Congzhengia minquanensis: one gene and its partner. The protein of the gene in region 1 interacts with the protein of each later gene in a pairwise test. Links are inferred from orthologs where the notes say so. Each region holds a gene or a part of one and is shown on either strand. Other genes may lie near its edges.

Region 1 (3,751 bases):
GAAAATACCCATCCGCCTTTGGGCAAGCTGATAATCTCTTTGGGGATGATGATTTTTGGCGTAAATCCCTTTGGCTGGCGGTTTTTCGGAACGCTTTGCGGTGTTTTGATGGTGCCGGTGTCCTTTCTTTTGGGCAAGCAGATTTTAAAAGATTCCAAATGGGCCTTTGTGGCGTCGTTTCTGTTTACGTTTGATTTTATGCATCTGTCCCAGACGCGCCTTGCTACCATCGATTCGTTTACCGCGCTGTTTGCTATGCTGATGTATTACTTCATGTATCAATATACGAAGCAAAACTTTTATGACGGGGGCGTTAAAAGAACTCTGCTGCCTTTGGGGTTAAGCGGTCTGTTTTTCGGCATTGGCGTGGCGACAAAATGGCAGGGCGTATATGCCGGAATTGGCCTTGGTGTGCTGTTTTTCTGGACGCTGCTGAAACGGTTTTTTGAATACAGAGCCGCAAAAGAGGGCCGGCTTGTGGGGGATGCGGACAAGATTTTAAAACAATTTGTGCCGAACCTGATTAAAACCCTTGCCGCTGCCGTGGTTTTCTTTATTGTTGTGCCGTTTGTGATTTACTTTTTGTCCTATCTGCCAATTATTTTGTCCGACGCGGCAGATATCAGCTATTTTTGGGACAATCAGCAAACCATGCTGAGCTATCATTCACAGCTGACGGAAACCCACCCTTACGGGTCACCGTGGTGGTCGTGGCCTCTTGACATGCGGCCGCTTTACGCGTATAATCCCAATTGGGACTTTGTTCCCGAAACCCAGGCCCAGGGAATTTCCTCTTTTGGAAACCCGCTGGTTTGGTGGCTCACCATTCCGTCTATGGGATTTTTAATTTATCTTTCAGTAAAAGGGAAACGGAACGCCGAAATGAATACAATTTTGGTGGGCTTCGGCGCGTTATATCTTCCGTGGGTGCTGATTTCGCGGCAGGCGTTTATCTACCACTTCTTCCCCTGCGTCATCTTTGTGACGCTGGCAATTGCCTACGGACTGAGAGAGATTTTAAAACGATATCCAATTGCAAAAATACCCATAAGGGCATATTTGGTATGCGTGCTGGTGCTGTTTATTGCATTTTACCCCGTTTTAACAGGAATGAGAATTCCCGCTTGGTATGCGGACGCACTCACGTGGCTGCCAAGCTGGGTGTTAGGATAAACTTTTGAAGGGAAACAGGTATGATTAAGACAGAACTTACCACAATTGAGGGCAGAAACCCTGTTTTTGAAGCGGTGGCTGCAAACCTGCCCATTGAAAAAATTTATATCAGCAACAAGGCATATGGCTCGCAGATTTCAAAAATCATTGCCGCCGCGAAAGAAAAAGGCGTGCCGTTTAAAGCGGTGCCGCCGGACAAGATTGACGAGTTGGCGAAAACTGAAGCAAATCAGGGCATTGTTGCTGTGTGTGCTGAGGTTTCCTATGTTACGGTTGCGGACATTTTAAATCGCGCGAAAGAAAAACAGGAGCCGCCTTTCGTGATTATTGCAGACGAAATTACAGACCCGCACAACCTGGGCGCCATTATCCGAACGGCCAACTGCACCGGCGCCCATGGCGTGATTATTCCAAAAAACCGGTCTGCCGGCGTAAACCCAGTGGTGTTTAAAACCTCCGCCGGGGCGGCGGCTCACACGCCCGTAGCCCGGGTGGGGAACTTAACCCAGGCCATGAACGAACTGAAAGAAAACGGTCTTTGGATTACCGGGGCCGACATGGCGGGTGAGCAGGAAATGTGCGACGCAGACCTTACAGGGCCGATTGCTTTGGTGGTTGGATCAGAGGGCAGGGGGATTACGAAAAAAATCCGTGCGGGCTGCGACTTTTTCGTGCGGATTCCCATGGCTGGTGAAATCAATTCTTTGAACGCCTCTGTGGCGGCGGCAGTGCTGATGTATGAGGCGCTGCGGCAAAGAAGATTGAAATAAAATTATATAAAAAAATAAAGAAAAGGATGAGGGAAAATGTATTACATAGGTATCGATCTGGGCGGCACCAACATCGCTGCCGGAGTCGTAAACGAAAGTTGTGAAATTATTGCGAAGGGTTCGGTTCCCACAGGGCGGCTGCGCCCCTTTGCGGACATTATGAAGGACATGGCGGGCCTTTGCAAAAAGCTGATTGCAGACGCGGGAATTTCTGAGTCTGAGGTTAAGTCCATCGGTATAGCAAGCCCGGGCACACCCGACGTTGAAAACGTGAAAGTGGTGTATGCCAACAATCTTCCGGCGTTTATCGACGCGCCGGTGGGAGATGAACTGAAAAAATATTTCCCCAATGTGGAGGTTTATATTGAAAACGACGCGAATGCAGCGGCGTTCGGCGAAATCATTGCGGGTGCTGCAGCCGGAGAAAAGGATGTTGTTGTGATTACCTTAGGGACGGGCGTTGGCGGAGGCATTGTGATCGGCGGCAAGATTTATGCCGGCTTTAATCATGCCGGCGGCGAGCTGGGACACATGGTTATTGTGGCAGACGGTGCGCCCTGCACCTGCGGAAGATATGGCTGCTGGGAGGCGTATGCCTCTGTAACCGGCCTGATTCGTGAAACCGCAGAGGAAATTAAAAAATATCCCAACAGCAAAATCCATCAGATGATTGGTGGGGATGAATCCAAAATCAGCGGCAGAACGGCTTTTGATGCAATGCGTAACGGTGACGAGGCAGGAAAAGCAATTGTGGACCAATACATAAAATATGTTGGCGTAGGCACAGCTAATTTGATTAATATTTTCGAGCCGAAAAAGTTTGTTATCGGCGGCGGCATCAGCAAAGAGGGCGAAACACTGCTTGCCCCCCTCAGAAAATATGTGGATACGCAGATTTATACCAGCAGCGCGGCAGGCGTTCCTGCAACCGAAATTGTTGCGGCAAAGCTGGGGAACGATGCCGGCATTATCGGCGCGGCAATGCTTTTTAAACAGGATATTTAAAAAATATGGTTTAAAATGCGGACTTAAGCCAAAGGTTTAAGTCCGCTCATTTGTGCATGGAGGAATGGGATAAAAGATGAGAAACAAACTGTTTGATGTGGCGGTTGTAGGCGGCGGCATTTCCGGTGTGTGCGCGGCAATTGGTGCGGCGCGGGCCGGGGCACATGTAATTTTAATTGAACGGTATGGCTTTTTAGGCGGCACGCTGACCGCCTGCGGAACCGGCCCTATGATGACCTTTCACGCAGGCGAAACCCAGGTGGTGGGCGGCGTGTGCGCCGAAGTCATTGAAAGGCTGAAACAAAAAGGTCTGTCTCCCGGTCACATTTACGACACCACAGCTTATACCTACACGGTAACGCCCTTTGACAGCGAGGGTATGAAGCTGGAGCTGGAGGCAATGTGCCAAGAAGCCGGCGTAACGCTTTTATACCACACCTGTGTGACGGGAGTGGACAAAAAGGACGGAAAAATTACGTCTGTTTCAGTTTATCACAAAAACGGCGGAGAAAAAATCAGGGCAAAGATGTTTGTGGACGCAAGCGGAGACTGCGACCTTTCGTTTTTAGCAGGTGCAAAGGTGAACAAGGGAAGAAAGGCAGACGGCAAGTGCCAGCCTGTGACCATGAATTTTAAAGTTACCAATGTAGACACGGATAAAGTAAAAGTATATATTAAAACCCACGGGGAAGAGTTCCCACGGCTTAAGGGGGATTTAGGGATTGTAGACCGCTCTTCCCGGCTTTCCATCGGCGGGTTTACAAAAACGCTGCAAAATGCCCGCCGCGACGGGCGGGTGTCGT
Region 2 (3,964 bases), on another replicon or contig:
CACATAGAGGTAAAGCCTTGAAAACGCCATGAGCGCAGCGAAAGGAATGGCTGCGTAACCAAATTTGTGATTGTCCATTGAAATCAGAAACGCCGCCACAAAGGAAGACAGCGTGTGCCCCGACGGAAACGAAAAGTCTAACGGATTATCAATTAAAAGCTCCACTCCCAGGTTCACCCAGTTGGGGCGCGGGCGGGCAATTAGGGGCTTTAGCAAGAGGTTTCCCAAAACAAACCCTGCCGCAAGGCCAACCAACAGCACAACCCCCTGCTTGCGGTATTTTTCCCTAAGCAGCATTACCGCCGCAAAGAAAAGCCAAATCAGTCCGCCGTTTCCCAGGCTTGAAACAAGGGGCATAAAAAAGTCTAAAAATGCGCACCGAACGTGCGACTGAATAAAATCAAGCACGCAAAAATCGATATTCGTGATTTGCTCAACCATCAATAAAAAATCCTTCCAATCAGGCCATAACCGTAACGCCGTAGGTTAAAAACGCAATAATTGCCCCTGCCGCTGTAACACCCAAAAAAATTGCCGGCAGCGCGCTTTTCAGGCGCATATCCATCATTGCCGCAACCAAGGCCCCGGTCCACGCGCCGGTACCAGGCAGCGGAATGGCCACCAAAATAAAAAGGCCCCAAAATTCATACTTTAAAACGGTTTTCTTATGTTTTTCCGCCTTTTGTTCGAACCGCGTCACCAATCTGTTTAACCCGTCGCTTTTTTTGCGCATCCATTCAAAAATTTTGCGGATGAAAATGATAATAAACGGAACGGGAATCATGTTTCCAATAATAGAGATGCCGATTGCCACCCACAAATTCAGCCCGTTGGCTGTGGCAATTGGAATTGCGCCGCGCAGCTCTAAAACCGGCGTCATCGCAACAATCATCGTCATTAAAATTTTACCGGGTAAGCTATTCCATAAAAAAGACAAAGTCATTCTCCTTACTTTTATATATTCTCTATTCATATATTTTACCATAAAAATTTTTCCAGTACAACCAATAAAGTGTTAATTCTGTGTAAATATATCATTTTATACCCCCCTCATTGACTTTTTCCCCATTTTATTATAAAATAATCTTAAATATAACGAAAGTAGGTGCTGTTATGAAAGTTGTGAGTGTGTCGCAGATGCGCGGCCTGGAGCAGGCCGCAATAGAGGACTGCGGCGTTCCCTCCCTGCTGTTAATGGAAAATGCCGCGGCAGGATTTTTAATGGCTCTTGAGCGTGAAACAGGGCCGGTTGCTGGCAAAAAAATTCACGTTTTTTGCGGCAGGGGCAACAACGGCGGCGACGGGTTCGCCATTGCGCGCATGGCCCACAACTTGCATGCAGACGTTACCATAACCCTGCTGTTTGACGAGGCCTCGGCGGAAGGTGATGCGAAGACCAATTTAGAAATCGTAAAAAAAATGGGAATTCCCTTTTCCGCTGCCGGCGGCGGTATTTCCTGCGACATTATTGTGGACGCCATTTTCGGAACCGGCTTTCACGGTGAAATTGAGGGAAACGCGAAATCGTGTATTGATGCAATAAACAACAGCGGCGCGTTCATCGCCTCTGTGGACATTCCCAGCGGTGTTTCGGCGGATACCGGACACGCATCGGCCTCTTCTGTTTTTGCAGACCTTTGCGTGACCTTTGCAGCTTTAAAGCCCGGGCATCTGTTATTTCCCGGCCGCGGTCACTTTCAGAAACTGATAAAAGGAAACATTTCTGTGCCAAGAGAAGTCATAAACGAACTGCGAAGCGGATATGATGTAATAGATAACTCCAAAAGAGAGCTAATTCCAAAGCGGGAAACCAATTCCCACAAGGGGAGTTTTGGCAAGGCCTTGGCGTTTGTGGGATCGGCAGGAATGAGCGGCGCGGCGGTTTTGTCATCCTCCGCTATTTTGAAAAGCGGCGCGGGCATGGCCACCGCCGCCGTGCCGGAAACGGTTTTGGGCGCGGTTTGCGCTCATCTCACCTCGGTGATGACCGTTCCGCTTCCCTGTGAAAACGGAAGTTTAGCCGAACCTGCCGCCGATTTGCTTTTGGAAAAGCTGAAGCATCAAGACGTTTTGCTGGCCGGCTGCGGCATTGGCACGTCTGATGCTGCGAAAAAAACCATTTGCCGTTTGGTAACAGAAAACGAAAAGCCAATGGTGTTAGACGCAGACGGGTTAAACGCCGTGTCTGGCTGTACTGAATTACTGCTTGAGAAAAAATGTGAGCTGATTCTAACGCCGCATATTGTGGAATTTTCCAGGCTCACAGGTCTTACAGTTTTAAAAATTAAAGAAAATCCCATTTTAGCCGCCCGCGAATTTGCGCAGAAATTTCAGGTAACGCTGGTTTTAAAGGATGCGGTCACGGTGGTTGCCGCAAAGGATGGAACGGTATTCATTAGCCCCAGCTCTAACTCGGGGCTGGCCACGGCGGGCAGCGGCGACGTTTTGGCGGGAATTATCACAGGGCTTCTGTCCCAGGGGGCAAGGCCTGAGCACGCGGCAGTCGGCGGCGTTTATCTTCACCTGGCCGCGGGAAATATCGCAAGAAAAGCAAAAGGCGAATATGGCATGACGTCGGAGGATTTGCTATCTTCCGTGCCAGCCGCCTTTATGGAGGAAATTGACATAGCACCTGACATAAAGGAGTGGTAACAAAAAAGATGTGTAAGAAACTGATTTCCGTTTTTCTTACACTAATGATAAGCGTTTTCGCGTTATCCGCCTGCGGCGGCAACCGTTTAAGCGACAGCGATATGGACATTTATGAAAAAATCCACACGTATTACAGCAAGATGGAAAGCTACAGCGCAAACGTCACGTTTTCCTGTTTTTCAAACAAAACGGAAAACAAATATACGGCAGAGCAAAAGGCCATGGGTAACGACAAGTTTTTTATTAAAGTGTCAAATCCCGACAGCACCCTGTCTGTTACCACCATTGCCAACGGCGCAAAAACAAAAACGCTTACCGACGGAACGGACTATTCTGTCACCGTTCCCACGGCAGACACAACAAACCTGCTGTTTGTAAACAACTTTTTTAAGACCTACTATTCCTCAGAAGAAACCTATCTTGCAGTAAACGGGGCAGGCAAAGGAAACGTAACCGTTCTGGAAACGGATATTTCGCCTAAGAGCGCAAACAGCGCAAAGGTTTCGCTTTCTGTCAGCAACAAAACCCTGGCGCCGGTAAACCTCACGGTTTACGACATGGGCGGAAAAGTTGTTCTGTCTGCTGAATTTTCGAATTTTCAATATAACGACAAATCGGTTACCGATTCAGATTTTACAACAGATTAACGAAAGGAACGACCACAAGTTGAACAACCTATATACAACCAGAACATGGGCCGAGATTGACTTAGACGCCATTGCGTTTAATATGAAAAATATTCGCAGCATCACCAGCCCCGCGGCAAAAATTATGTGTGTGGTGAAAGCAGACGCCTATGGCCACGGATTTTTTGAAGCGGCAAAAACAATGCACGAAAACGGTGCCGACGCCTTTGCCGTTGCCACCTTTGAAGAGGCAAAGCTATTGCGCGACAAAGGGTTTGACGAAGTGATTTTAATTTTGGGCCGTGTGGATGAAATTTTTGCAAAAGACATGATAAATTTAGGAATCAGCGCCACGGTTTGTGACGAAGAATTTGCAAAAGCTTTGTCTGACGCTGCAGTTTCCATGAATAAAAAGGCCCGTATTCACATAAAATTGGATACTGGGATGTCGAGAATCGGGTTCGACTGCGAAGCGGACGACGTGGAAAAAATTACGAAAATCTGCTCCATGCCGAACATGATTGCCGAAGGAATTTTTTCGCATTTTGCATGTGCGGACGAACCGGACAGTAAAATGTCTGAAAAACAGTTTTCAGCGTTTCAGTCTATGATTCACGCATTAAACGTGCGAGGAATTCATTTTGAATATGCCCATATCTGCAACAGCGCAGGGATTATGGAATTTC

The links. Proteins that work in one complex are often made in the same cells at the same time.
Region 2: the proteins of rlmB (region 1) and H8698_RS03955 interact in binary tests that used the Escherichia coli proteins (3 or more experiments, as listed by UniProt). The link is inferred for Congzhengia minquanensis from one-to-one orthologs.

The regions. Positions count from the first base shown.
Region 1 is NZ_JACRSU010000004.1:201,099-204,849, forward strand. What follows is about bases 296-3,068. They hold rlmB (23S rRNA (guanosine(2251)-2'-O)-methyltransferase RlmB), read left to right. Parts: upstream 296-1,193; coding sequence 1,194-1,943; downstream 1,944-3,068. Other genes in these bases: H8698_RS11170 (phospholipid carrier-dependent glycosyltransferase), read left to right, coding at 296-1,173; H8698_RS11180 (ROK family protein), read left to right, coding at 1,980-2,948; H8698_RS11185 (FAD-dependent oxidoreductase), read left to right, coding at 3,025-3,068. Also shown: more of H8698_RS11170, read left to right, coding at 1-295; more of H8698_RS11185, read left to right, coding at 3,069-3,751. UniProt on the Escherichia coli protein: Specifically methylates the ribose of guanosine 2251 in 23S rRNA.
Region 2 is NZ_JACRSU010000001.1:824,711-828,674, forward strand. Bases 397-3,382 are described here. They hold H8698_RS03955 (NAD(P)H-hydrate dehydratase), read left to right. Parts: upstream 397-1,113; coding sequence 1,114-2,652; downstream 2,653-3,382. Other genes in these bases: H8698_RS03945 (phosphatase PAP2 family protein), read right to left, coding at 397-441; H8698_RS03950 (COG2426 family protein), read right to left, coding at 461-898; H8698_RS03960 (LolA family protein), read left to right, coding at 2,661-3,299; alr (alanine racemase), read left to right, coding at 3,319-3,382. Outside these bases: more of H8698_RS03945, read right to left, coding at 1-396; more of alr, read left to right, coding at 3,383-3,964. UniProt on the Escherichia coli protein: Bifunctional enzyme that catalyzes the epimerization of the S- and R-forms of NAD(P)HX and the dehydration of the S-form of NAD(P)HX at the expense of ADP, which is converted to AMP.